2 regions of the Azospirillum largimobile genome follow, and region 1 is predicted to be linked to the other one. Evidence: predicted binding sites of a transcription regulator. Region 1 holds the regulator's gene; the other holds the start of a gene.
What was found. Region 1 encodes LexA, which represses DNA repair genes until DNA is damaged. Its sites were predicted from a motif close to ATGTTCTANTTTGGTTC; they were not measured.
Positions count from the first base shown of each region.

Region 1 (15,159 bases):
TCAGGAGAGCACCATGGCCAGTCTCGTCACCGAAATTCCAGCCGCATCGGCGGAAGATGCCGCCGCCCATTTCGCCCGCAAGCTGTCGTTTGAGACCGATTGCTGGGATGTGCATGAATCGCTGAAGTCTGGGACGCCCGACTTCGTCCTGCTCGACGTGCGCGGTCCGGCGGCCTTCTCCCGGGGGCATGTGCCGGGGGCGCTGAACCTGCCGCATGGCAAGATCACCGAACGGCGGATGATGGAGTGGCCGGAGGGCACGCTGTTCGTCGTCTATTGCGCCGGCCCGCACTGCAACGGTGCGGATCGCGCGGCCCTGCGGTTGGCGCGGATCGGGCGGCCGGTCAAACTGATGATCGGCGGCGTGACGGGCTGGATCGACGAGGACTTCGCGCTTGAAAGCGGGAGTTGAGCGATTGCCTTAGACGAACACGATCCCGGCGACCAGGGCCACGATCAGCAGATAGACGATCATCCGGCGCACCCGCCAGCCAAGCGGTGCCCGGTTGTCGTTGGCCGGCGAGCGCAGGCGCACGCGCCGGGCCGGAACGATGTACGCAGTCGGGTCCTGGGCGGCTCCGTTGGAGCCGCCCATTCCCACATGTGCTGTTGGCCGGTTAGCCACGCTCGGCCAGCGGCACGAACGGCCGCTTGGTGTCGCCGGTGTAGAGCTGACGCGGGCGGCCGATCTTCTGCACCGGGTCCTCGATCATCTCCTTCCACTGGCTGATCCAGCCGACGGTGCGGGCCAGCGCGAACAGCACGGTGAACATGCTGGTCGGGAAGCCCATCGCCTTCAGGATGATGCCCGAATAGAAATCGACGTTCGGATAGAGCTTCTTCTCGATGAAGTACTCGTCCGACAGGGCGATCTTCTCCAGCTCCATGGCGATGTCCAGCAGCGGCTCGTCCTTGATGCCGAGCTCGCCGAGAACCTCGTGGCAGGTCTGGCGCATGACCTGGGCGCGCGGGTCGTAGTTCTTGTAGACCCGGTGGCCGAAGCCCATCAGGCGGAAGTTGTCGTTCTTGTCCTTGGCGCGGCGGACGAACTCGGGGATGCGATCGACCGAGCCGATCTCCTCCAGCATCTTCAGCACGGCTTCGTTCGCACCACCATGGGCCGGACCCCACAGCGAGGCGATGCCGGCGGCGATGCAGGCGAACGGGTTGGCGCCCGACGAACCGGCCAGACGGACGGTGGAGGTCGAAGCGTTCTGCTCGTGGTCGGCATGCAGGATGAAGATCTTGTCCATCGCCTTGGACAGGATCGGGTTGACCTTGTACGGCTCGCAGGGCGTGCCGAAGGTCATGTAGAGGAAGTTCTCCGCGTAGGACAGGTCGTTGCGCGGATACATGAAAGGCTGGCCGGTCGAATACTTGTAGGCCATCGCCGCGATCGTCGGCATCTTGGCGATCAGGCGGTGCGCGGCGATCTTGCGCTCCCGCGGATCGTTGATGTCCAGCGAGTCGTGGTAGAAGGCCGACAGGGCGCCGACGACGCCGCACATGATCGCCATCGGGTGGGCGTCACGGCGGAAGCCGCTGTAGAACTTGGTCAGCTGCTCGTGCACCATCGAGTGGCGGCGCAGGATATTTTCGAAATCCGTGCGCTCTGCCGCGGTCGGCAGGTGGTTGTTGAGCAGAAGGAAGCAGACTTCCGGGAAGGTGGAGTTCTCGGCCAGCTCGTCGATGGCGTAGCCGCGGTGCAGCAGGACACCCTCGTCGCCGTCGATGTAGGTGATGCCCGACTCGCAGCTGCCCGTGGAGGTGAAGCCCGGATCGTAGGTGAAATAGCCGGTCGCGGCGTAGAGCTTGCGGATGTCGATCACGCTCGGCCCGACGCTGCCGTGCAGAATCGGCATCGTGACCTGCTTGCCCGTCTTATTGTCGATGAGGGTAACGGTGTCCTTGCCGTCCTCAGTCTGGGTCATCTCGGCACGTCCTTATCGTTGAGGGTCGGGCTTAACGCCCTTTTTTCGTCGGCGCAGCATAGTTCCATGGCAGCCTGATGGCAACGCACGGAAATGACCATTATGCTGCACCCGCTGCATCGCGGATGCGAGAAAGCGTCGCTTCCCGACCCAGCAGTTCGGCCACCTCGAAGATCGGCGGCGACACCGTCGAACCGGTCAGCGCGGCGCGCAGCGGCTGTGCCACCTTGCCCAGCTTTTCACCCCGTGCCTCGGCGAAGGCACGGACCTGCGCCTCCAGCGCCGCAGCGGTGAAATCCGGTTCGCCGGCAAAGGCTTCGGCCAGTTCCTTCAACAGGCTGCGGCCCTTTTCGTCCAGCAGCGCGGATGCTTTTTCGTCATAGCCGAGCGGCTGCGCGGCCACGTAGAAGCGGGCGCTCTGCGCCAGATCGACGACCGTGCGGGCCCGCTGCTTCAGGCCGTTCATCGCCCGCGTCAGAAGGTCGCGATCTGCGTCGGTCAGGCTGCGGCCTAGTTCGGCCTCCAGTCGCGGAGCGATCAGCCCGACCAGCCGGGAATCCTCGGCCAGACGCATATAGTGGGCGTTCAGGTTCTCCAGCTTCGCGAAGTCGAAGCGCGAGGGCGAGCGGCCGATGCTCTCCAGGTTGAACCACTCGATCGCCTGTTCGGTCGAGATGATCTCGTCGTCACCGTGCGACCAGCCGAGCCGCAGCAGGTAGTTGCGAACGGCTTCCGGCAGATAGCCCATGTCGCGGTAGGCATCCACGCCCAGCGCGCCGTGACGCTTGGACAGCTTGGCGCCGTCCGGCCCGTGGATCAGCGGGATATGGCCGAAGCGCGGCAGGTCCCAGCCCATGGCGTTGAAGATCTGGATCTGCCGGAAGGTGTTGGTCAGATGATCGTCGCCGCGGATGACGTGGGTGACGTTCATGTCGTGGTCGTCCACCACAACCGCCAGCAGATAGGTCGGCGTGCCGTCGGCGCGCAGCAGGATCAGGTCGTCCAACTGGGCGTTCTGCACCGTGACCTCGCCCTGGACCAGGTCGTTCAGGACGGTCTGACCTTCCTGCGGCGCCTTCAGGCGGATCACCGGGGCGACGCCAGCAGGCGCGTCGGACTCGGGGCGGTCGCGCCAGCGGCCGTCATAGCGCATCGGCTGGCCGGCGGCCTTCTGGGCGGCGCGCATCTCTTCCAGTTCTTCCGGGCTGCAGTAGCAGCGATAGGCCTTGCCAGCGGCAAGCATCTGGTGCGCCACCTCGGCATGGCGGTCCTTGCGCTCGAACTGGCTGACCGCGTCGCCATCCCAGTCCAGACCCAGCCACTGCAGACCGTCCAGGATGGCGTCGACCGCCGCTTGGCTCGAACGTTGCCGGTCGGTGTCTTCGATCCGCAGCAGGAACTTGCCGCCGGTGTTGCGGGCGTACAGCCAGTTGAACAGGGCGGTGCGGCCACCGCCGATGTGCAGAAAGCCGGTCGGCGACGGAGCGAAGCGGGTGACGACGGTCATCGGTCTCTCAATTTCCGGTTCGGCGCTGGTAAGATGCGCCGGTGGTTCGACACCGAGGTTTAACACAGCCACCGGGTTGGGAGGCAATGCGATGCGCGCATGGACGGTCGTTGAGGAGTACGCGGGCGGCATCCCTGCGCCGGAAAGCCGTCAGCGGTGACGGTCGCCGGCTGGCCCGAGGAGGAGACGGAGGGTCCGGTCGGGGCCGGTGGGCGGTGGCGACGCCTGTGGTTCCGCATCGGGAGGCGACTCGCGGCCCTGGCGGAGGCGGAGGGGGACCGCTGGGTTCTGTGGCTTCCCGTCGCCTTCGGGGCGGGCGTGTCGCTGTATTTCGGGCTGATGCGGGAGCCGGACTGGTGGATCGGGCCTGCGGCTTGCGGCGGGTGTGCCGCGCTGCTGCTGGTCCTGCGGCGCTGGTTCGCGCTGTTCGGCGCGGCGATGGCGCTGCTGATGGTGGCGGCGGGGTTCCTGGTGGCGCAGGGGCACAGCGCATGGGTGGCGGCGCCGGTGCTGACGCGCGTCGTCACCGGTGCGACCATTACCGGCCGCGTGATGGCGGTGGAACGGCGACCAGGTGCCACCCGCATCACGGTGCGGGAACCGACGGTCAGCCGGCTACCGCCTGAGCAGACGCCGGCCGCGTTGCGTATCCGCCTGCCGGACCGCCATGCGGCGCCCGATCCGGGATCGGTGGTGCGGCTGCGTGCCACGCTGCTGCCGCCCCAGGCGCCGGCCGAGCCGGGCGCCTTCGACTTTCAGCGGCGGGCCTGGTTCATGGGGCTGGGTGGGACCGGTTTCGCCACCGGTGCGGTGGAACTGGTCGAGGCCCCGCCGGTCACGGGCTGGCAAGTGGTGACGGTGGCCTTTGAGCGGGTGCGCGGCGCGATCGCCGAGCGGGTGGCTGCCACCATCGACGATCCGGTGGAGGCGAGGGTCACCACGGCTTTGCTGAATGGGGAGCAGTTCGGCATCCCGGACGGGACGCTGGAGGATTTCCGCAACAGCGGGCTGGCGCATCTGCTGTCGATCTCCGGCCTGCATGTGGGCATTGCCGCCGGCATTCTGTTCTATGTGGTCAGGGCCTTGCTGGCGCTGGTGCCCGCCATCGCCTTGCGTTGGCCGATCAAGAAGATCGCCGCGCTGTTCGGCATCCTGTCGGCCTTGGCCTATACGCTGCTGGTCGGGGCGCCGCTGCCGACCGTACGGTCGGTGTTGATGACCGGCATGGTGATGGGCGCGATCATGCTGGACCGCCACCCGCTGAGCATGCGGCTGGTCGCCTTCGCCGGGCTGGTGACCATCGCCATGGATCCGGAGGGGATGCTCGGCCCCAGCTTCCAGATGTCCTTCGCGGCGGTGGTGGCGCTGATCGCCGCCTTCGAGCGCGGCAGTTCGCGGCTGGCGAAATGGCGCAGCGAGGCGGGATGGTTTCTGCGTGGTCTGCTCTATGTCGGCGGGATACTGCTGACCAGCGTGGTGGCAACGCTGGCGACGCTGCCCTTTGCGCTCTTCCATTTTCAGCAGATCGCCTTTTACGGCGTGCTGTCCAACCTGATCGCCATTCCGATCACCTCGTTCTGGGTCATGCCGTGGAGCTTGATCGCCTACGCCCTGATGCCCTTCGGGCTGGAGGCGCCGGCGCTGATCGCGATGAACTGGGGCGACCGGGCGGTGATCTGGACCGCGGAGTTCTTCGGCCGTCTCCCCGGGGCCTCCCTGACCATGCCGGCGATGCCGGTGGAGGGGTTCGTGGCGTTGGTGCTGGGCGGCATCTGGCTGTGCGTCTGGACCCGGTGGTGGCGCTGGCTGGGGCTGCTGCCGGTCCTGGCAGGGCTGGCTTCGCCGGCGTTCGTGACGCGGCCGGACGTGCTGGTCGCGGGGGACGGGAGCGTGATGGCGGTGAGGATGCCGGATGGTCGCCTCAGCGCCTCGGGCAAGACCGGGGGCCGCGTGATCGAGACATGGCGGGAGCGCGATGGCGAGCGCTCGGGAGCCGATCCTTGGCCGGCGGCGGGGGGGTGGAGCGAGGGAGAGCGGTCGCTGAGCTGCGATGCGCTGGGGTGTCTGTACCGGGTCAAGGGAAGGACTGTCGCCCTTCCGCGGTTGCCGGATGCGCTGGACGAGGATTGCGGGGCGGCCGATGCGGTGGTGACGACGGCGGTGGCGCGGGGATGCCGGGCCGGGGTCGCGATCGACCGTTGGGCGCTGCGGCACGAGGGGGCGCATGCGCTGAGGGTGACCGCGGCGGGAATAGAGGTGGAGACGGTGCGGGGGCTGCGGGGAGAGCGGCCCTGGACCGGGGGGAGGTGAGGGGCGTGGGGAGTGCTGTTGCCCCCACCCTAACCCTCCCCCGCTTTGCGGGAGAGGGAACTCCGCTGATCTGCCGCTCACTCCCTCTCCCGCGATCGGACCAGCCTTCGGCCGGCCGAGAGCGGGGGAGGGTCGGGGAGGGGGGCGAAAGGGCCTCAGTACTTCCGCACCAGACCGACCAGCTTGCCCTGCACGCGGACGCGGTCGGCGCCGAAGATGCGGGTTTCGTAGGCGGCGTTGGCGGGTTCCAGGGCGATGGTGTTGCCCTTGCGGCGCAGGCGCTTCAGCGTCACCTCGCCTTCGTCGACCAAGGCCACGACGATGGTGCCGTTCTCCGCCGCATCGCAGCGCTGGATGATGACGGTGTCGTGGTCGAGGATGCCGGCCTCCACCATCGAATCGCCGGAGACTTCCAGCGCGTAATGATCGCCGGCGGTCAGCATCGAGGCGGGGATGTCGACGAAGGCGCTGTTGTCGCGCAGAGCCTCGATCGGCGTGCCGGCGGCGATGCGGCCATAGAGCGGAAGCTGCACCGTCTCGTTCGCCGCTGCCGGGGTGGGCGCGGGCGGAGCGGTGTCGCGGCCGGCGAAGGCGAAGTCGCCCTTGATGACGTTGGGCTGGAATTTCGGCTTGGGCGCGGTGCGGGAGCGGGCGGCGTCCAGGCCTTCCGGCAGGCGGAGAACCTCCAGCGCGCGGGCGCGGTGGGGCAGGCGGCGGATGAAGCCGCGCTCTTCGAGGCCGGTGATGAGGCGGTGGATGCCCGACTTGGACTTCAGCCCCAGGGCGTCCTTCATCTCGTCGAACGACGGCGAGACACCGCCCTGGCCGAGCCGTTCGTGGATGAACAGCAGCAATTCGTGCTGCTTGCGCGTGAGCATGGATGCCTCCCGGCCGTCGCCAGACTGAAGATGGAACAAAAACTAAACGTTGCTCCATGTTCTAGTTTGGTTCCTGCCGTCCGTCAAGCCCCCCATCGGCTTCTTTTAGAACTTGAGTGGAACATTCGGAACGCCGTGAAACAGTTTTCCGGGTGATGTTCAACTGTTCAACCCGCCGTCCAAACGCTGTGTTCAAGTCTAGATGCTGAGCGCTCCATCGGTCAAAGGGAGCACGGTCACCATGGCGCCGGCCGGCTCCGGGTCGGCGTTGGGCGGGCGTGGGATCAGGCAGTCGGCCTGGGCGTAGAGCGTGGTGATGGCGCTGTCCTGCCGGGCGAAGGGCGTGGCGGTGAGGACGCCGTCCGGTCCGGAAGCCAGGGTGGCGCGCAGATACTCCTCGCGGCGGTCGTTGGCCTTCAGCGCGACGGTCAGCCGGGCGCGCAGCGGCGGCCGGTCGTCCTCTGGCGGCAGCCCCTGCAGCAGGCGCAGAACCGGGCGCAGAAACAGGACGGCGGTGACGCCCGTCGATACAGGATTTCCGGGCAGGCCGAGCAGCGGCACCCCGCCGGCCCGGCCGAACATCAGCGCCTTGCCCGGCCGCATCGCCACGGTCTGAACCTCCAGCGCCACCCCCCGGTCGGCGAGAACGTCCCGCACGAGGTCGTAGTCGCCATGGGCGGCACCGCCGGTGGTGACCAGCAGGTCGCAGCCGACGGCACCTTTCGCCATGGCGGCGACGCTGTCGGGCGTGTCCTTCGCGACGCCAAGATTGTGGGCGAGCCCGCCCTGGGCGGTGACGAGCGCGCAGAGGCCGAGCGCGTTGGTGCTGACGATCTGGCTCGGCCCCAACGGATCGCCCGGCAGGGCGATCTCGTCGCCGGTGGCGAGGACGGCGATGCGCGGCCGGCGATGGACCGACAGCCAGGGCACGTTGCCGCCGGCTGCCAGCGCGATGTCGCGCGCGGTCAAACGACGGCCCTTCGGCAGGAGTTCCTCGCCAAGGGCGAAATCGAAGCCGGCCTGACGGACGAAGCGCCCGGCGGGGACGGCGCGGCCGATGCGAACCGTCGCGTTGTCGGCGCTGCAATCCTCCTGCATCACCACGGCGTCGGCGCCATCTGGCAGAGGGGCGCCGGTGAAGATGCGCACCGCTTCGCCCGGACCGACGCTGCCGCCGAAGGCATGGCCGGCGGAGGATTCGCCGATGCGGCGCAGGGTGACGGGGGTTTCCGCCGTGGCTGCGGCGATGTCGGCGGAGCGGACCGCCCAGCCATCCATGGCGGCGGCGTGGAAGGGGGGCTGGGTCAGCCGGGCGACCACCGGTTCGGCCAGCACGCGGCCGAGCGCGTCGGGCAGGGCGACCACCTCCGCCGGCAGAGGGGCGAAGGCCGACAGGATGCGGGCGCGCGCCTCTGCGACGGAGATCATGGCGTCAGGCCCCAGCCGACGGCGTGGTAGCGGCAGTGCCCCATTCGCCGCTCTTGCCGCCGGCCTTGTGCAGCAGGCGGACGTCGGTGACGGTCATGCCGCGGTCAACCGCCTTGCACATGTCGTAGACGGTCAGGGCGGCAATGGTGACGGCGGTCAGCGCCTCCATCTCCACGCCGGTCTGGCCCTTCAGCTTGCAGGTGGCGGTGACGTCCACCGCATTGCGCGCCGGGTCGCAGGAGAGGTCGACCTTGACGGAGGTCAGCATCAGCGGATGGCACAGCGGGATCAGGTCCGGCGTGCGCTTGGCCCCCATGATGCCGGCCAGCCGGGCGACCGACAGAACGTCGCCCTTCTTCACCCCGCCCTGCATGATGAGCGCCAGGGTTTCCGGCTGCATCAGCACGGTGGCGACAGCGGTGGCGGTGCGTTCGGTGTCCGCCTTGTCGGAGACATCGACCATCACCGCCTTGCCCTCGGCGTCGAAATGGGTGAAGCCGCTCATGCGACGGTCTCCCGCAGGGGTTTCTCCATGAAGACGCTGACGCCGTTCTCTTCGTAACAGGCGTAGGGGCCGCGGTCGGTGAAGCCGGCCTTGCGGTAGAGCCCCAGCGCCTCGTGCTGGTGGATGCCGGATTCGAGCAGCAAGGCGGTCAGCCCTTCCGCCCGCGCCTGCTCCTCCAACCGGGCGAGCAGCCGGTCGCCGATGCGATGGCCACGGGCGGCGGGATCAACGAACATGCGCTTGACCTCGCCATAGCCCGAGGGATCGACGCGCAGCGCGGCACAGCCGACCGGAACGCCGTCCTTGCGGGCGACGAAGAAGCGCAAGTCCGGCGCCTCCAGCTCCGCGATGTCGAGGAGGTGGCAGGTGTCGGCCGGATAGAGCTCCAGCAGATAGCGGTCCAGCGCGGCGACCAGCGCGATGACCTGATCCTGGCGCGGGCTTTCCGCGGCGATGGTGATGTCCGGCATGGGCTTAGACCGGAGCCAGCAGGGCGCGGGTGGCCGTGGTCACGTCGGCCTGCCGCATCAGCGATTCGCCGACGAGGAAGCAGCGCGCCCCGACCTTCGCCATGCGCGCCAGATCGGCGGGGGTGTAGAGCCCGCTTTCCGCCACCAGCATGCGGTCGGCCGGCACGTTGGCCGCCAACTCCTCCGTCGTCGCGATATCGACGGCGAGCGTCTTGAGGTTGCGGTTGTTGACGCCCAGCAACGGCGTCTTCAGCAGCAGCGCGCGGTCCAACTCGGCGCGGTCATGCACCTCCACCAGCACGTCCAGCCCCTGGGCGATGGCGGCGTCCTCGATCTCCGCCGCCTGGGCGTCGGACAGCGAGGCCATGATGATGAGGATGCAGTCGGCACCCAGCGCGCGGGCCTCGACGATCTGGTAGGGATCGACCATGAAGTCCTTGCGCAGCACCGGCAGATCGACGGCGGCGCGGGCGGCGACCAGATACTCGTCCCTGCCCTGGAAATAGGGCTCGTCGGTCAGCACCGAGAGGCAGCTGGCCCCGCCGTCGCGATAGGCGCGGGCCAGGGCCGGCGGGTCGAAGTCGGCGCGGATCAGGCCCTTGGACGGGCTGGCCTTCTTGATCTCGGCGATCAGGCCGTAGCGCCCGGCCTCCACCGCGGCGCCAAGCGCCCGGATGAAGCCGCGCGGCGGGTTGGTTGCGTTTGCGGCCTTGGCCGCGGCCTCCACCTCCGACAGCGGGCGGGCGGCCTTGCGGGAGGCGACCAGCGCGCGCTTGTCGTCGTTGATGCGGGTCAGAACGTCGCTCATCAGGCCACCGCCTCGTTGGTGATGGCGACCAGCCGGCGCAGGCGGTCGCGGGCGCCGCCGCTGTCGATGGCGTCGGCGGCCATGGCGACACCCTCCTTCAGCGTCGCGGCCTTGCCGGCCACCAGCAGGGCGGCGGCGGCGTTCAGCAGCACGATGTCGCGATAGGGGCTGCGCACCCCGTCGAACAGGGCGTGGATCGCCTCGGCGTTGACCTGGGCGTCGCCGCCCTTCAGGTCCTCGATCCGGGCGCGGGGCAGGCCGGCATCCTCCGGCGTCACCTCGAACACCGTCACCTCGCCGTCCTTCAACTGGGCGACGGTGGTGGGGCCGGTGGTGGTGATCTCGTCCAGCCCGTCGGAGCCATGGACGACCCAGGCACTTTCCGAACCGAGCCGTTGCAGCACATGGGCCAGCGGCTCCACCCACTGCCTGGAGAAGACGCCCAGCACCTGCCGCCGGGCGGTCGCCGGGTTGGCAAGCGGGCCCAGCAGGTTGAAGACGGTGCGGGTGCCGAGTTCGACGCGGGTCGGGCCGACGTTGCGCATGGCGAGGTGGTGGCGCGGCGCCATCAGGAAGGCGATGCCGGCATCCCACAGCGCCTTGCGCACCAGCGCGAAGTCGCAGTCCAGGTTGACGCCCAGCGAGCCGAGCACGTCGGCGGCACCGGATTTCGACGAGATGGCGCGGTTGCCGTGCTTGGCCACCGGCACGCCGCAGGACGACACCACCAGCGCCGCGGCGGTGGAGATGTTGTAGGTGCCGGCCCCGTCGCCGCCGGTGCCGCAGGTGTCGATGGTGCCGGGAGGCGCATCGACCGGAATCGCCTTGGCGCGCATGACGCGGGCGGCGCCGGCGATCTCGTCCACCGTTTCGCCGCGCACGCGCAGCGCCATCAGGAAGCCACCCATCTGCGACGGGGTGGCGTTGCCGGACATGATGATGTCGAAGGCGAAGCCGGCCTCGGCCTCGGTCAGGGCGGCGCCGGTGGCGACCTTGCCCAGGATGGCCTTCATATCGGACAGATCGCCGCTCATGCCGCGTTCTCCAGGGACGCGGCTTCCGGCCGGGGACGGGTCAGATCCAGGAAGTTCCGCAGGATCTTGTGGCCGTGCTCGCTCTCGATGCTCTCGGGGTGGAACTGCACGCCGTGGATCGGAAGCTCGCGGTGGGCCAGCGCCATGATCAGGCCGTCGGCGGTCTCGCCGGTCACCTCCAGGCAGGCGGGCAGCGTGTCGCGCTCGACGATCAGCGAGTGGTAGCGGGTGGCTCGGAACGGGCTGGGCAGGCCGGCCAGGACGCCGCGGCCCTCATGCCGCATGCTGTCGACCTTGCCGTGCATGGGAACCGGCGCGCGGATCACCCGGCCACCGAAGGCCTGGCCGATCGACTGGTGGCCGAGGCAGACGCCCATCAGCGGCAGGCGGGCCTTGGCGGCGGCGTCGATCAGGGGAAGGCAGATGCCAGCGCGGTCGGGATCGCAGGGGCCGGGAGACAGCACGATCCCGTCGGGGCGCAGAGCCATCGCCTCATCGACCGTCAGCGCGTCGTTGCGGCGGACCTGCACGTCGGCGCCAAGCTCGCCCAGGTAATGGACGAGGTTGTAGGTAAAGCTGTCGTAGTTATCGATGAGCAGCAGCATGCGCCTTCCGCCTTCCACCTTCGCCCGGGTCGTCGAGGCCGTTCCGCCCCTGTTCCAACGATGGACACCCTAGCCGCTGAGGGGGCGGATTTCCAGCCTCCGCGCAGAACTCCGCGGCATCAGCGGCAGTCAAGCTGCGGCAGGGTCTTCGGATCGTCCGACACGGTGCCGCGGATATCGGTTTCCAGCGTCAGGGTGCAGCGGCGGATCTGGCGCGGCAGGTCGGCGGCGAGCGTCGCCTGGGTGTTGCGGTAGCGGCAGACCAGGAAGACGTTTTCGCGGCGCGAACCTGAGAACTCCCAGACCTGGACGATGCTGCGCCCCCGCCGCACCTCGCGGTCGGGGGCGAGCGTCGCGGGCGCGGCCGAGGTCATCTGGCTGGCGCGGTCGCCCTCGACGATGGAAATGCCGGCGAAGCTGTGGCTGTCGCGGCCCGGGTAGGGCGACCAGCCGCCGGGGGCTTCGGGCTGCGCCTGGACCGTCAGGCTGGTTGGGCAATCCAACCCGTTGGCGGCCGGCGCCGGTGTCGCGGCGACGGTCGAAATCAGAACGGCGATGACAAAGATGGGACGCATGTGGAGGACTCTTCGGGCGGACTCTTGAGGACGGGCTCGGCCGGACAGGACGCTGGCGGCGTGACGGCAATTTGCACCGATTGGGCGATTGCGGTCACGACGGCAGGGTGCCACTGTGCGGCGCCCCGGTCGCAGGATGGACGTCGTCACCATGGCCCGCAAGGCGCCTTCGAAAGCCCGCAAGTCTCCGCTTCCCCCCTTCCTGTCCAACCCTTTCGTCCTGGCGCTGGCGGCCGTCGCCGCGGTGTTCGCCGTGGCAATGGGGGTGGCGACGCTGACCGGCGGCGGCTCCGGTGGAAGGGCCGGCGGCGAGGCGGCCAAGCCGGCGCCGGTGCAGCAGGCGACCCAGCAGGCGGGTGTGCCCCAGGCGGTGCAGCCTCCGTCGGTACCCCCGGCCAAGGTCGAGCCACCTGCCGCAGCCTCGCAGCCGGCCGCGCAGGCGGGCACGGAAAGCACGGGCCAAGCGGCGGCGGAGAAGCCGGCACCCGCGGAGTCCCGACCGCCGGCCACGGCGGTGGCGATGCTGCCGCCGCCCGCTCCGCCCAGCCAGCCGCCGGTGCAGGCCCCTTCGGGCAACGCCGCGCTGTGGCGCAAGAACGCCCTGCCGGCGGAGGTGCCCCAGGGCAAGCCGATCATCGCCATCGTCATCGACGACATGGGGCTGGACCGGAAGCGCTCGACCCGGATGGCGGGGCTGCGCGGACCGCTGACCTTGTCCTGGCTGCCCTATGCCCGCGACCTGCAGGTCCAGGCCAAGGCGGCGCGGGCCAACGGGCACGAACTGATGCTGCACATGCCGATGGAACCCAGCGTGAAGGCCGATCCGGGACCGAATGCCCTTATGGTCTCGCTCGACCGGGGGGAGATCGTGAAGCGGGCGCGTGCGGCGCTGGACAGCTTCGACGGCTATGTCGGGGTCAACAACCATATGGGAAGCCGATTCACAGCCGACCGGGCCGCGCTGGCGCCCGTGCTGGGTGAACTGCATCGCCGCGGCCTCCTGTGGCTGGACAGCCGGACCACGCCCAACAGCGCAGGCATCGGGCTGGCGCAGGAGCTGAAGATGCCCTGGGTCGGCCGCGACATCTTCCTCGACAACCAGGAAACGGTGGCGGCGGTGAAGGCCCAGTTGGCGAAGACGGAACAGGTGGCGAAGCGGCAGGGCTATGCCGTCGCCATCGGACACCCGCATGATGCGACAATCGATGCCCTGGCGTCCTGGCTGCCGGAGGTGCAAAAGCGTGGCTTCGTTCTTGTCCCGGTCAGCGCGGTGGTGCGGACGCACCATGCCGGCGGCTGACCCGACCGTGAGGGGAGCTCCGTGACGATGGCCGATGCATACAAGGTGGATGGGATGACCTGCGGCGGCTGCGCCCGCTCCGTGTCCAACGCGATCACCAAGGCGGCGCCCGGAGCGGTCGTGACGGTGGACCTTGCGGCCGGCACCGTTCTGGTGGACGGCGGCATCCCGGTGGAGGTGGTGCGGCAGGCGGTGGAGGCCGCAGGCTTCGATTTCGGCGGTGCCGCGGCCTGACGCCGACCCGGTGCGCCGAGTCTGGTACGTCGCGTCTGGTGCGGCGCAACAAAACCGTTTTCAGATTGTGGATATTGCGGGATACTCGGGCCGACGCGATTCGTGCCCGGAGGTCCCGATGCCGCTTTATTCCTACCGCTGCAAAGCCTGCGACCATGGCTTCGAGACCCTGGTGCGCTCCGGAGAAACGCCGGCCTGTCCGTCCTGCGGCAGCGTCGACCTGAGCCGCCAGCTGTCGAACGTGGCACCGGAGGGCAAGTCTGGCGCCATCGTCCAGTCGGCCCGCCGGATGGTGGCGAAGGAAGGGCACTTCAGCAACTACGCTCGGGCGGAGCGGCCGAAGGGGTGAGGATGGGGGGCATAGGCCCCTCCCAAACATTGCAGTTGCGTCTTACGCGTGTGGGCTTGGTTGGCGATGGCCGGATGGCGGACCGTAGGCACGCTGAGAGCGGGGGGGCTGGGTCAGGGCATCGAAGCCGATATTCTCCGAAGCAAGCCCTCACACATCCACCACCATATGCGGCCGGAACGCCCCCTCCAGCGTCAGCAGCAGGTGCAGGTAGACAGCCACCTTTCGCGCACGATCGGTGTTGCGGGACAGGCAGTCGCGCAGTTGTTCGGCCAGCCGGGCGGTTTCCGCGTCCAGTTCTGGTGCGGCGGTGGTGATGGCTTCGACGATATGCTCGGGACCGACGGGAAGCGGGGCAGCCGGGTCCTTCAGCAACGCTTCGGCCAGCGCCTCTTCATCATGATGGACCGGAGGCGGTGTCGCCGGCGCTGGCGGGGCGCGCCGGGACAGATGGCTGCGCAGATTGTCTTTCAGCAGCGACCGCTGACGATCGTCCAGCCCGTCGAACTGATCGACCTCGTCGAACAGAAGATCGTACAGGCGCCGGCGCTGCGGATTGGGCGGGCTATGGTCACGCCGTTCCTGCTCGCGATCATGCCGTTCCTGGCGAGAGTTGCGGCGGCTGTTGCGGTCGGTGGCGCTGCCGCTCCGCTCGACGCCCGCGGTGCTGCGGACGCTGAATTCCGGCGGACCGATGCCGCGGCTGGATGTGAGATTGCCGGACATGAGCCGCCTCCCGGGACATGTATTCCCTGGCGATCGAGTCTGGCAGAGCCGGCGCTTTCGTCAACGCGAAAGCGCCGGCTTTTTTGCGTCAGTCGCCGGCCCCAGCCCCGACCGCGTCGTCGGTGGCGCCCGGCTTGCTCTTGCCGAAGCCGATGGTGGGGAAGACGTTGATCAGCGCGGTGATGAAAGCCGCCAGATAGGGCAGCGACTGCACCACCAGCAGGCCCGACCACATGAAGGCGTCGCGGTTCTCGTGGCCGAAGACCATGACGATTGCCAGCGCCGCACCCCACAAGGACACCAGCAGCACCAGTTCCTCACGCGCCATCAGGAAGGCCTGCATCAGCGCCGGCTGGTTCTCGCACTTGGGCGTGCGGACGAAGGGGCGGCCGGAAGTGAAGATGCCCAGCCACATGGCGCGGCCCACCGTGTGGGTCAGGGCCATGCCGGCCACCGCCGCGCCGACCTTGTCCCAGAAGCCGCACCTCACCCGCGCCTC
Region 1 covers NZ_CDRMUA020000001.1:1,005,194-1,020,352, forward strand. Annotated here, with positions in the region: gene ACWPKK_RS04625 (rhodanese-like domain-containing protein) at 14-412, shown strand; gene ACWPKK_RS04630 (hypothetical protein) at 422-595, opposite strand; gene gltA (citrate synthase) at 618-1,931, opposite strand; gene gltX (glutamate--tRNA ligase) at 2,032-3,438, opposite strand; gene ACWPKK_RS04645 (ComEC/Rec2 family competence protein) at 3,595-5,748, shown strand; gene lexA (transcriptional repressor LexA) at 5,904-6,626, opposite strand; gene ACWPKK_RS04655 (molybdopterin molybdotransferase MoeA) at 6,825-8,054, opposite strand; gene moaC (cyclic pyranopterin monophosphate synthase MoaC) at 8,059-8,559, opposite strand; gene ACWPKK_RS04665 (GNAT family N-acetyltransferase) at 8,556-9,029, opposite strand; gene trpC (indole-3-glycerol phosphate synthase TrpC) at 9,034-9,837, opposite strand; gene trpD (anthranilate phosphoribosyltransferase) at 9,837-10,871, opposite strand; gene ACWPKK_RS04680 (anthranilate synthase component II) at 10,868-11,476, opposite strand; gene ACWPKK_RS04685 (STY0301 family protein) at 11,596-12,051, opposite strand; gene ACWPKK_RS04690 (divergent polysaccharide deacetylase family protein) at 12,188-13,351, shown strand; gene ACWPKK_RS04695 (heavy-metal-associated domain-containing protein) at 13,379-13,585, shown strand; gene ACWPKK_RS04700 (FmdB family zinc ribbon protein) at 13,704-13,934, shown strand; gene ACWPKK_RS04705 (hypothetical protein) at 14,085-14,660, opposite strand; gene ACWPKK_RS04710 (glycosyltransferase family 2 protein) at 14,749-15,159, opposite strand, start outside.

Region 2 (15,159 bases), 350 kb from region 1:
ATACCGGGACCTTAAAGCGAGATTAACCGATCATTCGTCGGCAATCATCCTAATAATTCCGGAAAAAGTCTGGCACAACCCGTCTGTACAGGCCCCTTTCGCCGGGTGCCCTCATCCGAATGTTTTCGACCGGGTGGAGGCCCCGGCATAACCGGAACGGAGTGGCCCCGAAGACCGCGCCGGGGCCGCCTCCCACAGCTATTGCGTCAGTCGCGGAACACCAGATCGCCGCCCGCGGGTTCGGCGAAATGACGCTCCACGTCGGACGGTCCGACATCGACCAGATCGGCCGGCTTCCATTTCGGATTCTTGTCCTTGTCGACCAGGACTGCCCGGATGCCTTCGTAGAAATCGTCCCCGGCAAGGCAGGCGAGGCTGAGGCGGAGTTCCTGCACCATGCAGGCTTCGAAATCCAGCTTCGCCCCGCGGCGCAGGGCCGCCAGCGTCACCTTCAGGCTGGTCGGCGAAACGCGGCGCAGCGTGGCGACCTGCCCGGCCGCCCACTCGGTCCCTTCGGCCTCCAGCGCCTTGACGATCGCCTCGACGCTGTCGAAGCCGTAGCAGCGGTCGACCGCCGTGCGGATGGCCGTCACCGACGCCTCTCCGGCCTCGCCGCGATGGGTCGCCACCGCCTCGTCCGCCGGAACGCCGGCCGCCAGATCATCGATCAGCGCGTCGATCTTTCCGCTCGGCACGAAGGCGTCGGCGGCGCCGATCGCCAGCATGTCGGCGGCCTTCAGCCGGTCGCCGGTCAACCCCAGCCAGATGCCGACCTGCCCCGGCAGCCGCGGCAGGAAATAGGTGCCGCCGACGTCGGGATAGAGGCCGATGCCTGTCTCCGGCATGGCGAACAGGGTGCGTTCGGTGACGATGCGGTGGCTGCCATGCACCGACAGGCCGACGCCGCCGCCCATGGAGATGCCGTCGATCAGCGCGACATAGGGCTTGGACAGCCGCTTTATCAGCCGGTTCAGCACATATTCCTCGCTGAAGAAGGCGCGGACCGGCGCGGTGTCGCCGCGCCCCTCCTTCGCGGCCTTGCCGGCCTCGTACAGGCTGACGACGTCGCCGCCGGCGCAGAAGGCCTTCTCGCCCGCGCCGCGGATCACGACGGCCTTGACCTCCGGGTCGGCATTCCAGGCCCGCAGCTGCGGATCGAACAGCCTGATCATGCCCAGCGTCAGGGCGTTCAGGGCCTTCGGCCGGTTGAGCGTGACGAGGCCGATGGCGCCCCGACGTTCGAACAGAATCTCAGCAGCGTCGCTCATCGTCTTGTATTTTCTCGATTATCGTTAAAAATCGGGCGGTGGCGGGCCACCTGCTCCGTCCCCCCCTGATGCATCCCCTGATACAACGGGCGAAGCTTGCGGCCGCCGCAGATGATACGGGAGCCTGCGCCTCTGTCAAACCGGCCATACGGTGCCGGATGTTCGCAAGCGCCGCCGCACAACCGAATAAGGAACTTCACCCCCCCTTGGACCGTTGCGCTCACGCTCTCATCTGTTCTGCACAGCCCCGAGACGCAGATCCACAGAAGGTTCGACGCCATGCCGCTTCACAATTCGGCCGGTCAGCCATGAAGGTCGGTATCATCCTGAACCAGCAGGCCGGCTCGCTGGTCGACCGCCCCTTGGACGGGGCCAAGCAGGCGATCCGCGCCGCCTTCGAACGGCGTGGCGCCGAGGTGGACCTGCACACCGTCGATGGCGCCCAATGCACGGAGACGATCCAGCGTATGCTGGAGTCGGACGCCGAGATTGTCGTGATCGGCGGCGGCGACGGCACGCTGCACAGCGCGGTGAAGCTGGCGCTGCCCACAGGCAAGACGCTGGGGGTGATTCCACTAGGCAGTCTCAACCTCTTGGCACGCGATCTTCACATGCCGCTTGAGCTGGAAGCGGCGGCAGAGGCGCTGGCCGCCGGCCGGGTTCGCGTCATCGACATCGCCGAGGTGAATGGCGAGCCCTACACCAACAGCTCCATTCTCGGCTTCTATCCCCAGGTGGTGCAGGAGCGCGAACGCCAGCGCAAGCAGCACCGCCTGCTGAAATGGCCGGGTGCCGCGCTGGCCCTGGCGAAGACGCTGTACAAGCTGCCGCTGCTGGACGTCCGCCTGGATTGGGGCGAAGGTCCGAAGCGCATGCGCACGCCCATCCTGGTCGTCTCCAACAATGTCTACGATGACGGCTTCGGTCTGGTCCTGACGCGCCAGTCGCTGGATGCCGGGAAACTTGGGGTCTACGTGGCCCGCGAACGGAACGCCTTCGCGATGCTTCGGTTGATGGGACGGCTGGTCGCCGGATCCTGGAAGCAGGACGAGGCGCTCGACACCTATGCGGTCACCAGCCTGACGGTCCACAGCCGGCGCCATCGCCTGAAGATGGTCAACGACGGCGAGATCCGGAAGCTGCACGCGCCGCTTCACTACCGGATTCGCCCAGGAGCCCTGAAGGTTCTGGCCCCCGGCTGAGAGAAAGGATGAAGCTGGCGTGAAACGGCTCGCTCACATTTCCGACCTGCATTTCGGGCGAATCGACGCCCGTGTGGTCGACGGCCTGCTGGCCGATCTGACGGCCCAGGCACCCGACCTGATCGTCATCTCCGGCGATTTCGTGCAGCGGGCGAAAGCACGCCATTTCGAGGAAGCGCGAGCCTTCCTGCAGAAACTACCCTTTCCCTACATGGCTGTACCGGGAAATCATGACATCCCGGTTTATAATGTGTTCAAGCGATTCACCGATCCGTTCGGCCATTACCGGCGCTATATCACCAGCGATTTCAGCCCGCTGCATATCGACAACGAGATTGCCGTGCTGGGGATCAACACCGCCCGTCCGGTCATCATGGATTTTTCCGAAGGGCGGATGAACAGGAGGCAGATCGCCCGCGTGCGCGAGGTGTTCTGCGGCATGCCCGATACCGTGTTCAAGGTGCTGTTCACACACCATCCCTTCCTGCCGCCGCCGGACTTGCCGAAGACCCAGCTGGTCGGACGCCACAAGCTGGCCCTGCCGGCGCTGGAGAGCTGCGGCGTCGACCTGCTGCTGGCCGGCCATCTGCACAAGGCCTATTCCGGCGACATCATGAGCTTCCACACCCAGATCGCCCGCTCGATCTTGGTGGCCCAGGCCTCCACCGCGACCTCCACCCGGCTGCGGAACGAGACCAACGCCTACAACCTGATCACCGTCGAACACCCGACCGTCACCTTCGAAGTGCGGTCGTGGGAGGGCGCGGCCTTCACCGGCGGGCTGGTATCCACCTATCGCAAGCAGGGACACCGCTGGACCTTGGAAGCACAGGACACCGGATTCCGTCCCGTGACCGGCGACCCGGTCGCCGCCGCTTGGGAAACGGCCGACCGCCTTTCAAGGGGGCACGAACGGGACAGGGCATGAGACATGTGCAAGGCTGCCGGCCCGTCCCAAAGGACCGTGGGCGCCCCCATGGCTTGAGTTCACTATGCGGGAAGGCGTAGGATCGCCGCACTCGTTCTAAGTGCATGGTCTTCCCGATGCCGATCTCCCTCCCCGCCGCCTTCCCGCGCACCCGTCTGCGCCGCAACCGCGCCGACGCCTGGACCCGCCGTCTGGTCGCCGAGAACACGCTGACCGTCGACGACCTGATCTGGCCGGTCTTCGTGATCGAAGGCGAGAATCGTCGGGAGCCCGTCGCCTCCATGCCCCGCGTGGAGCGCCTGACCATCGACCTGCTGTGCGAAGCGGTGGCGTCCGCCGGCTCGCTCGGCATCCCCTGCATCGCCCTGTTCCCCGTCGTCGGCTCGGATGGCAAGTCGGAAGACGCGGCGGAGGCCTATAACCCGGAAAACCTGATGAACCGCGCCATACGCGCGGTCAAGGCGGCGGCGCCGGAGGTCGGCATCCTGGGCGACGTGGCGCTCGACCCCTACACCAGCCACGGCCATGACGGCCTCCTGCGCGACGGCTATATCCAGAATGACGAGACCGTCGAGGTCCTGATCCGCCAAGCCCTTTCGCAGGCGGAGGCCGGCGTCGACATCGTCGCCCCGTCCGACATGATGGACGGCCGCATCGGCGCCATCCGTGATGCGCTCGACAAGGATGGCTACCATCTCACCCGCGTCTGCTCCTATGCCGCGAAATATGCCTCAGCCTTCTACGGTCCGTTCCGCGACGCGGTGAACTCCGGCGGCTTCCTGAAGGGCGACAAGACCACCTACCAGATGAACCCCGCCAACACCGACGAGGCCCTGCGCGAGGTCGCCTGCGACCTGCAGGAAGGGGCGGACATGGTAATGGTGAAGCCGGGCTTGCCCTATCTCGACATCATCCGCCGGGTGAAGGACCAGTTCGCGGTTCCGACCTTCGCCTATCACGTGTCGGGCGAATACGCGATGCTGCGCGCCGCCTCGACCAATGGCTGGCTGAACTACGACAAGGCCCTGCTGGAGACCCTGATGGGTTTCAAGCGCGCCGGCTGCGACGCCATCCTGACCTATGGCGCGGTGGACGCCGCGAAGCTGCTCAAGCAAGGCTGAGCAGTTCGGGGCCATCTTTGAGCCGTCCGGGGCCGCGGAGCGATCCGCGGCCCTTTATCGTCGGGGGCATCCCACCCAGCGGAGACGCCCCGATGACCCCCACATGTTTCGCCCGCCCGGCCATGCTGGCCGCCCTGCTGCTGGCCGCCGCTCCCGCAGCCGCCTTCGAGCTGCGCAGCCCGGACTTCACCGAAGCATCGCCGATTCCGGAACGCAACGTCTTCGCGGGATTCGGCTGCAGCGGCGGCAACCGGTCGCCGGCCTTGAGCTGGACCGAGCCGCCGGCCGGCACCCGCAGCCTCGCCGTCACCATCTATGACCCCGATGCCCCGACCGGCAGCGGCTGGTGGCACTGGGTTCTGTTCAACCTGCCGGCCGACACCCGCGACCTGCCCGCCAGCGCCGGCGATCCGGCCAAGCCGATGCTACCCATGGGCGCCGTGCAAAGCCGCACCGACTTCGGCACTTTCGGCTATGGCGGCCCCTGCCCGCCGCAGGGCGACACGCCGCACCGCTACATCGTCACCGTCCATGCGCTGAAGGTCGACGGTCTCCCCCTGCCGGCCGATGCGTCGGGGGCCATGGTCGGCTTCAACCTGAACGCCGCCACACTGGCGAAGGCGACGCTGACCGCTCGCTACGGCCGTTGATCGACCGCCAGCCATCGCCATAGGATGGTGCCCATGGGTCCAAGCCTCCTCGCCCGCCTGTCCCGCTTCGCCGCCCGTGACCAACGTCCCGGAGCGGGCGACCGTCCGCACCGGCCGGAGCTGTGGGCCTTCGTCGCCCATGACTGCGAACGGTTGGCGGAGGTGCGGATCGAGCGCACCGCCCTGATCGCCGTGCTGGAGGGGGTCAAGGAACTGACCGACGCCGCCAGCACGACCCGCCGCTTCCCCGCCGGCACGGCCATGCTGCTGCCGCCGGGCTGGAGCGGGTCGGTGGTGAACGAACCCGGCACCGCCGGCCGCTACCGCGCCCTGGTGCTGGAGTTCCCGGCGGAGATGGTGCGGCGCCTGCTGCGCGCCCATGGCACCGAAGGGCTCTCTCCGCGCGCCCGGCCGGGCGACTGGCATGTCACCCTCACGCCGGCCCTGACCGACGCCATCCACCATGCCGCCACCGGACTGACCGCCGATCCGCCGCTGCCGCCCAAGCTGGCCGAGCATCGCTGCATGGAGGTGCTTCTGGCTCTGCTGGAAGACGGCGTCTGGTGGCTGGGCCCTGTCGCGCCGACCGGCACCGCCGATGCGGTGCGCCAGCTGCTGCGGACCCGGCCCGACGCCGCCTGGACGGCGGATGGCGTCGCCGACGCGCTCAACCTCAGCACCGGCACGCTGCGCCGCCGTCTGTCCGAGGAGGGCTGCTCGGTCCGCAGCATCCTGGTCGAGGAACGCGTCGCCCATGCCCGCGATCTTCTGGAACGCGAAGGGTTGAGCGTGCAGGAGGCGGCGGAGGCCTGCGGCTACACCAACCGGTCCCATTTCGCCCGGCGCATCCGCGCGGCCGTCGGCGTCAACCCGTCGGACCTTCGCGACCGCTGACCGGCGCCGTGCCGTATGCCCGCACCAGCGCCGCGACCGACTCGGCGATCACCCGCTCCGGATCTGCGGTAACCGGCAGGCCCAGCATGGTCGGCCAGAACAGCACCTCCTTCAGGCCACCCATCAACTGGGTCGCAGCCACATGCGGGTCGGGGGCGTTCAGGCGTCCGCGCGCATGCTGGGCGGCGATATAGTCGTCGAGCAGCGCATAGGCCTGCCCCTTCCCACCTTCCAGATAAATCTGCGACAGCTCCGGAAAGCGCTGATGTTCGGCGATGACGAGGCGCAGCAGCCCGCGCACCACCGGACGGCCCATATGCACCAGCAGCGACCTGAGGAAGGCGGGAAGCGCCTGCTCCGGCGGCTGGTCATGGCGAAGGGTCTGGTCGCCATCGCTGTGGAACCCTTCATACAGGCCCGAGACGACGGCCTGGAACAGCTCCCGTTTGCCGGGGAAATGATTGTAGACGGTGCGCTTGGAGACATTGGCATCGGCGGCGATGGCGTCCATCGACGACGCCTCGTACCCGTGGGTCAGGAAGGCGCGGGTCGCCGCCTCCACCACCGCATCCCGCTTCGCCGAACCGCGCACAGCATTCCCCTCTCGAGACATTGACATTCACCGGCCACCAAGTACACTGCACCGTGTAGTGTATTTGCTGCCGCAGGCTCCCAGGGTAATCCGCCCGGCCGCGGCACGGGAGGGGTAAAGCGATGAAACAGCGCAACATCGGCAGCATTCTCTCGGTTTCCGAAATCGGCCTCGGTTGCATGGGCATGTCGGAGTTCTACGGACCGACCGACGATGCCCAGTCGCTGGCGACGCTGGAGCGGGCGTTGGAACTCGGCGTCACCCATTACGACACCGCCGACATGTACGGCGGCGGCCACAACGAGTCGCTTCTCGCCCGCTTCTTGTCCGGCAATCGCGACCGGGTGGTGATCGCCACGAAGTTCGGCATCGTTCGCCAACCCGGCGAATACGCCCGCCGCATCGACACCAGCGCCGCCTATGTGGCCCAGGCCTGCGACGCCTCGCTGAAGCGGCTGGGGGTGGAGACCATCGACCTCTATTACGCCCACCGCCTGAATCCGGACATCCCGGTGGAGGAGACGGTCGGCGCCATGGCCGATCTGGTGAGGGCCGGCAAGGTCCGCGCGCTCGGCCTGTCGGAGGTGTCGGCCGCCACCCTGCGCCGCGCACATGCCGTCCACCCCATCGCCGCGGTGCAGAGCGAATACTCTCTATGGACCCGCGACATGGAGGATGCGGTTCTGCCGGCCTGCCGGGAGTTGGGGATCTCGCTGGTCGCCTATGCGCCGCTCGGCCGCGGCATGCTGACCGGTGCCGTCAGCAGCCCCGACCAGTTCGCCGAAAACGACTTCCGCCGAATCGCACCACGATTCGCCGGGGACAACTTCGACCGCAACCTAGCTCTGGTCGAACAGGTGAAGGCGCTGGCGGCGCAGAAGGGCTGCACAGCTGGACAGGTGGCGCTGGCGTGGCTGCTGGCCCAGGGACCGGAGATCCTGCCGATTCCGGGGACCAAGCGGATCAAATATCTGGAGGAGAATGTCGGTGCCGCCGCGGTGACTCTGAGTGAGGCGGAGGTGAAGGCGCTGGGTGACGCACTGCCGCCGGGAGTGGCGGCGGGCGACCGCTATACGGCGGAGGGGATGCGGGGGGTGAATGTGTAGGTAGCGTTTCTGGCGACGTTAGACCCCCACCTAACCTCCCCCGCTGGGCGGGGGAGGGATCGGAGCTTTGTCGACGTTCGGCGGCAGTCCCTCCCCCGCCCAGCGGGGGAGGTTAGGTGGGGGCATTCGCCCGCCGACACCTAACTACTTCGGCGTCCCCGACCACACCTGGAACTGCGTGGTCTCCAGCAGCATGTCGCTGTGTCCGAAGGCGGTCTTGAACAGCTTGCCCACGCCGGCCGTTCGCTGGGTCACCGCCACCAGCGTGCCGCGCAGCTTCAGATACTGCTTCGTCCCCGCCACCAGCGCGTCGAGCATGCCGAAATCCTCGTCCTTGCCGCGGTGGAGCGGCGGGTTGGACAGGATCAGGCCGAAGCGCTCGCGGGTGCCCAGCCCCGCCAGCCCGTCGCTCAGCACCAGTTCGGCATCCGGCACATTCTGGCGGGCGGCGTGCAGCGCCACCGCGTCGATGTCCAGCAGCGTCAGCGGCGCATCCGGCTGGCGTTCCCGCACCGCCCGCGCGATCACCCCGGCGCCGCAGCCGAAATCCAGCACGCGGGTGCCGGCGGCAACCTCCGGCAATACCTTCAGCAGGCATTCGGTACCGGCGTCCAGATGGCCGCGGGCGAACAGGCCGGGATAGGACACCAGTTCCAGTGTCCGGTCCGGCAGTGTCAGGGTGACGGTCTGCCGCCAATCCTCCAGCGCCCCCTTGGCCGGCGCGTCGGTGCGGCGGGTCAGCAGCAGCCGGGCGCGCCGCTTGATGATGAGGGTTTCCGGCTCTTCCGCCAGCCCATCGAGATGTTTCGGCGCGCTGGTCACACCCTCGTCGTTGCCGCCGGCGATCCACAGCGGCGCACCGGGGGCGAGGCGCGAGGCCAGCGCATGCAGCGCCATCTCGAAGCCGGCCCAGCCACGCGGCAGGCGCAGCACGGCGCCGTCGAACGGCCCCTCGGCCGGCCAGGGCGTCGCAGACTGCCCGCCGACAGCGAGCCGGTTCCACACCACCACCTCCGCCCCGCCGTCGCGGAGCACCTCGGCGATGGCGCCATCGCTGTCGAAGGCGACGAGAATCCGGCCCTGCGGCCGGATTTCGGACAGGGCTTCGGCGGCCACGGCGGCGACGGTCTGATCGCGGTCCGTGGCCCGGTTGTCTAGACGTGCCACCGGATCAACCCTTGTCCCGCATCAGCCGCGCCTTGTCGCGCTGCCAGCTGCGTTCCTTCTCGTTCTGGCGCTTGTCGTGCTTCTTCTTGCCGGTGGCGAGACCGATCTCGACCTTGGCGATGCCGCGGTCGTTGAAGTAGACGGACATCGGCACCAGCGTGACGCCCTTCTGCTTGATGCCGGCCGCGAGCTTGTCCAACTCGCGGCGGCGGACCAGCAGCTTGCGCGGACGCTTCGGCTCGTGCTGATCGACGCGACCGGCCTGGAGATATTCGGGGATGTACGCGTTGAACAGGTACAGCTCCCCACTCTTCAGGCCGGCATAGGCCTCGTTCACGCTGGCGCGACCGCCCCGCAACGACTTCACCTCGGACCCGGTCAGCATGATGCCGGCCTCGAGGACGTCGTCGATGAAGAAGTCGAACCGCGCGCGGCGGTTCTGCGCCGCAAATTTTTTCGCTTCCTCGCGCGTCGCCAAGTCTCTCTCCTATTCGGCCCGTTCTGTCTCTCAGGACAACAGGCCGGCTTTGGTCATGGCTCCACGCACGGCGGCACGGGCGGTCTCCGACGCCGAAACCAGCGGCAGGCGCACCTCGTCGCTGCCGAGGCCCAGCAGGCTGGCGGCGAACTTCACCGGGGCCGGGCTGGTCTCGACGAACATCGAGTCGTGCAGCGGCGACAGCACATCGCGCAGGCGGAACGCCTCCTTCAGGTCGCCCTTCGCCCAGGCGGTCTGCATGGCGGAGCACAGCGCCGGAGCGACGTTCGCGGTGACGGAGATGCAGCCCACGCCGCCCTGCGCGTTGAAGGCCAGTGCCGTGGCATCCTCGCCCGACAGCTGGATGAAGTCGGGGCCGACCTCCTGCAGCAGGCGGGACGGGCGGGACAGATCGGCGGTCGCGTCCTTCACGCCGACGATGTTGGGCAGCTTTGCAAGCCGCGCCATCGTGGCCACAGACATATCCACGACACTGCGGCCGGGAATGTTGTAAATGAAGATCGGCAAATCCGCCGCGTCATGGATCGCCTTGAAATGCTGGTACAGACCCTCTTGAGACGGCTTGTTGTAGTAGGGCGTGACCACGAGCGCCGCCTGGGCGCCAGCCTGCTTGGCATGGCGGGTCAGCGCGATCGCCTCGTCGGTCGAATTGGAACCGGTGCCGGCCATCACCGGCACCTTGCCGCCGGCCGCCTCGATGCAAAGCTCCACGACGCGGTTGTGTTCCTCGTGGGACAGGGTCGGCGACTCGCCGGTGGTGCCGCAGGGCACCAGACCGTGCGTGCCTTGGGCGACCTGCCACTCCACGAAGGACTGGAAGGCCTTCTCGTCCACTTTCCCGCCCTTGAACGGAGTCAGAAGGGCGACGATGGAACCGTGGAACATGGCTGCCTCCTCAGTCGGCTTAGCTGGAAAAAAGAGTTGCGCACATTATCCCTCCCCGCCGCCCTCGGCAAGAGCGCCCGGACCGCTGTTTTCGCGGGTCTCCTCACCCTTCTCGCCGCGATTCCCGGCGCCCTGCCCGCCGCAGCGCTGAGCGCGCAGGACATCGCGATCTATCGCGAGGCTTTCAAGCTCGCCGATAGCGACAGGCTGGCCGAGGCGCTGGCCACGGCGTCGCGTGCCCAGGACCCGTTACCGGCGAAGGTTTTGCGCTGGATGGCGCTCGCCAACCCCGGCGGCGGCAGCTTCTCCGACATCACGGCCTTCATCCGCGAGAATCCGGACTGGCCCAACATGGCGGCCCTGCGCCGTCAGGCCGAACTGGCGATGCCGGACATCCCGCCGGCCGAGGTGGTGGAGTGGTTCCGCCAGTCCCCGCCCCAGACCAGCGACGGCTTCGTCCGCTATGCCGACGCGCTGATCGCCACCGGCAGCGTGGAACGCGCCACCGGCCTGATCCGCAAGCAGTGGGCCGACGCCACCTTCACCCCGGATGAGGAGGCCACCTTCCTCGCCCATTACACCCCCTATCTGCGCCCGCTGGACCACAAGGCGCGCATCGACCGGCTGCTCTGGGCCAGGCAGGACGCGCCGGTGCGCCGGATGCTGCCCTTCTTCGACGAGGCCTACGACACGCTGATCGAGGCGCGCATCGCGCTGGACGGCGACAGCCCCGGCGCCGACGCGGCGCTGTCCCGGGTTTCCCCCGCCCTGCGCGACGATCCCGGCCTGATGTTCGACCGCGCCCGCTATCTGCGCCGCAAGGGCGACGATGCCAGCGCGCTGGAGATCATGGCCCGGGCCGGCACCGACCTCGGCCGTCCGCAGGCCTGGTGGCCGGAGCGCCATCTGCTGGCCCGCCGGGCGATGGAGCGCGGCGACTTCAACCTTGCCTACCGCCTGGTCAGCACCCATGGCATGAGCGAGGGCAGCGCCTTCGCCGACGCGGAGTTCCTGTCTGGATTCATGGCCCTGCGCTTCCTCGACAAGCCGTCTGAGGCCTTCGCCCATTTCCACAAGCTCTACCGCTCCGTATCGGCCCCCATCAGCAAGGCGCGCGGCGCCTACTGGTGCGGCCGGGCGGCGGAGGCGCTGGGACAGACGGAGCCGGCACGCGACTGGTACGCCAAGGCCGCGACCTACCCCACCACCTTCTACGGCCAGCTGGCCTTCCGCCATGTCTCCAACGGGGCGGTGACCCTGCCGACGCCGCCATCGGTGTCGAGCGCCGACACCTCCGCCTTCAACCGGCGCGAGGTGGTGCGCGTCGCCCGCCTGCTGGCGGAGATCAGTGGCAGCACCGACGAGCGGCTGGGCAGCTTCGTCCGCCGCATCAGCCTGGATGCAAAGTCCCCCGCCGACTATGTTCTCGCCGCCCGGCTGGCGAGCGAGGTCGGCCGCCGCGATCTCGCCGTCGCCGCTGCCAAGGACGCCGCCCAGAACGAGGTGTTCCTGGTCGATGCCGGCTACCCGATGATCGACGCCCGGCCGGCGGCGCCGGAACTGGCGCTGGTCCACGGCATCATCCGGCAGGAGAGCACCTTCAACCCGAACATCGTCTCGTCGGCCGGTGCCCGCGGCCTGATGCAGCTGATGCCTGCCACGGCGCAGCTGGTGGCGGGCAAGCTGGGCCTGAAGCACACGCAAGCCCGGCTGACCACGGACCCCGGCTACAACGTCACGCTGGGCTCGGCCTATCTGTCGGAACTGATCGACCGCTTCAACGGCTCGTGGGTGCTGGCGATCGCCGGCTACAACGCGGGACCGAACCGGGTCCGCCAGTGGCTGCAGACCTATGGCGACCCGCGGACGGAAGCGGTGGACGTGGTCGACTGGATCGAACTGATCCCGATCTCCGAGACCCGCAACTATGTCCAGCGCGTTCTGGAAGCCGTTCAGGTCTATCGCACCCGCCTGAGCGGCGACCAGACGGAGCCGAATCTGGACAGGGATCTGCGTCGGTAGGGCGTCGCGGTGGCCCCCTCCCTCGCAAGCTGACATGCCTTAAACAAAAAGGCCCCGCCTCCTTTTCGGGAGGCGGGGCCTTTCATCCGACATTCGCTGTCGTCACTCCGGAGTGGAGGCTTCGCCATCGGCTTCCGGGGTGCCCATCATGGCGTCGGCGACCAGACCGGCGTTGCCGCGGATCTTGGCCTCGATCGCATCGGCCATCTCGGGGTTGTTGCGCAGGTAGGTCTTGGCATTCTCGCGGCCCTGGCCGATGCGGGTGCCGTCATAGCTGAACCACGCACCCGACTTGTCGACCACACCGGCCTGGATGCCGAGGTCGAGCAGCTCGCCGACCTTCGACACGCCCTCGCCGTACATGATGTCGAACTCGACCACGCGGAACGGCGGGGCCATCTTGTTCTTCACCACCTTGACGCGGGTCTGGTTGCCGACGACGGTGTCGCGATCCTTGATCGCGCCGATGCGGCGGATGTCGAGACGCACGGAGGCGTAGAACTTCAGCGCGTTGCCGCCGGTCGTCGTCTCCGGGTTGCCGAACATCACGCCGATCTTCAGGCGGATCTGGTTGATGAAGATCACCAGGCAGTTCGACTTGGAGATCGAGCCGGTCAGCTTGCGCAGCGCCTGGCTCATCAGGCGGGCGTGCAGGCCGACATGGCTGTCGCCCATCTCGCCTTCCAGTTCGGCGCGCGGCACCAGCGCGGCGACCGAGTCGACCACCAGCACGTCGATGGCGCCGGAGCGCACCAGCGTGTCGGCGATCTCCAGAGCCTGCTCGCCGGCATCCGGCTGGGAGATCAGCAGCTCGTCGATGTTGACGCCCAGCTTGCGGGCATAGGACGGATCGAGCGCGTGTTCGGCGTCGACGAAGGCGCAGGTACCGCCGGCCTTCTGGGCCTGGGCGATGGCGTGCAGCGCCAGCGTGGTCTTGCCCGAGCTTTCCGGCCCGTAGATTTCGATGATGCGGCCCTTCGGCAGGCCGCCGATGCCCAGCGCGATGTCGAGACCCAGGGAGCCGGTGGAAATGACCTCCGTCTCGACCAGGTTCTCACGGGCGCCGAGCTTCATGATCGAGCCCTTGCCGAACGCGCGTTCGATCTGGCTCAGGGCGGCATCGAGCGCCTTCTGCTTGTCCATGGAATCCTTCTCGACCAAACGAAGCTGTGCGGACGACATGCCCGGTACCCCTCTCTTAGAACACACGGTCGGCGCTCTTGCAACGAAGCTGAATGTACTCTCTTCGTTCTCATTTGCAAGGGCTGATGTTGCCGGTGTGTTCCTATCTTACGGGGGTGCCCAAGCGGCTCTTTAAGGCGGTTCTTGGTGGCGGTTCAGGTCTCTCACCGTGCGTCGCGGATGACCTCCTTCACCTTGGAGGCCAACTGTTTCAGCGAGAAGGGTTTGGGCAGGAAATGGGCGACTTCGACGCCGTCGATCTCGCCCAGACGGTCCTCGGCATAGCCGGAGATGAAGATCACCCGCATCTCCGGTCGCAGTTTGCGGACATGGCGGGCCAGCGTCGGGCCGTCCATCTGGGGCATCACCACGTCGGTGATCAGCAGGTCGATGGACGCGCCGTTTGTCTCTATCTGCTGCAGCGCCGCCTCTCCGTTCTTCGCCTCCAGCACCTGATAGCCCTTGTTGCGCAGGGCGCGGGCGGAGAAGACGCGCACCGCGTCCTCGTCCTCGACCAGCAGGATGGTGCCCGTGCCGGTCAGGTCGCTGCCGCGGCGCTCACGCGGCTCCGCCGTATCGACGGGGCGCAGTTCGCCTTGATGGTGGGGCAGTAGGATGGTGAAGGTCGTCCCCTCCCCCACCGCCGAATCGACCAGCACGAAGCCCCCGGTCTGCCGCACGATGCCGTAGACGGTCGACAGGCCGAGCCCCGTCCCCGACCCGACCTCCTTGGTCGTGTAGAAGGGCTCGAAGATGCGCTGCAGATTCTCCCGCGCGATGCCGCAGCCGGTGTCGATCACCTCGATGGAGACGTAGCTGCCGGGCGGCACCGTCTCGTGCTCCCGCCGTTCGGGCTGGGTCACGACGTTGTTGGTGGTGTTGATGGTCAGCTTGCCGCCGCCTGCCATGGCGTCGCGGGCATTGACCACCAGATTGATGATGACCTGCTCCAGCTGGTTTTGATCGACCTTGACCAGTCCCAGGTCGCGGCCGTGGATCATCTTCAGTTCGATGTTCTCGCCGATCAGCCGGCGCAGCAGGTTCGCCAACTCCGCCAGCACGTCGGTCACGTTGATGACGCGCGGCTGCAGGGTCTGTTGGCGCGAGAAGGCCAGAAGCTGCCGCACCAGGTTGGCGGCGCGATTGGCGTTCTGCTTGATCTGCATGATGTCGCTGAAGGACTGGTCGCCCGGCTTGTGCCGCAGCAGCAGCAGGTCGCAGAAGCCGATCATCGCCGTCAGCAGGTTGTTGAAGTCATGGGCGACGCCGCCGGCCAGCTGGCCGACCGCCTGCATCTTCTGCGACTGGGCGAACTGGGCCTCCAGGCTCTTGCGCTCGGTCATGTCGATGAAGTGCAGGATCAGGCCGACGCCCAGCCCATTCTTCTCGGCCTGCCCATTCTTCTCGGCCTCGCCGCGCCCGTCCGTGCGCACCGGGTTGGCAAGGCGCCGGGCATAGAGCTGGGCCGTCAGTTCCCGGCCGCCGGACAGCCGGACCTCCAGCGGATGGGCCGGATCGGCGCCGCCCTGGACAGACTTCAGCCGGGCGGTCACCGCCTCGCGCTCCGCCGGGACGATCAGGTCGGCCATCGGGCGATTGATGACGCTGCCGGCCTCGCTGCCGATCAGCGCCAGGAATGCCTC
Region 2 covers NZ_CDRMUA020000001.1:1,356,398-1,371,556, forward strand. Annotated here, with positions in the region: gene ACWPKK_RS06285 (enoyl-CoA hydratase/isomerase family protein) at 207-1,268, opposite strand; gene ACWPKK_RS06290 (diacylglycerol/lipid kinase family protein) at 1,577-2,470, shown strand; gene ACWPKK_RS06295 (metallophosphoesterase family protein) at 2,490-3,398, shown strand; gene hemB (porphobilinogen synthase) at 3,515-4,519, shown strand; gene ACWPKK_RS06305 (YbhB/YbcL family Raf kinase inhibitor-like protein) at 4,612-5,169, shown strand; gene ACWPKK_RS06310 (helix-turn-helix domain-containing protein) at 5,203-6,063, shown strand; gene ACWPKK_RS06315 (TetR/AcrR family transcriptional regulator) at 6,035-6,655, opposite strand; gene ACWPKK_RS06320 (aldo/keto reductase) at 6,778-7,761, shown strand; gene ACWPKK_RS06325 (methyltransferase) at 7,906-8,928, opposite strand; gene smpB (SsrA-binding protein SmpB) at 8,933-9,406, opposite strand; gene dapA (4-hydroxy-tetrahydrodipicolinate synthase) at 9,437-10,312, opposite strand; gene ACWPKK_RS06340 (lytic transglycosylase domain-containing protein) at 10,349-12,334, shown strand; gene recA (recombinase RecA) at 12,437-13,516, opposite strand; gene ACWPKK_RS06350 (ATP-binding protein) at 13,681-15,159, opposite strand, start outside.
Region 2: the regulator LexA is predicted to act here: its motif matches at 13,570-13,586, upstream of recA (recombinase RecA).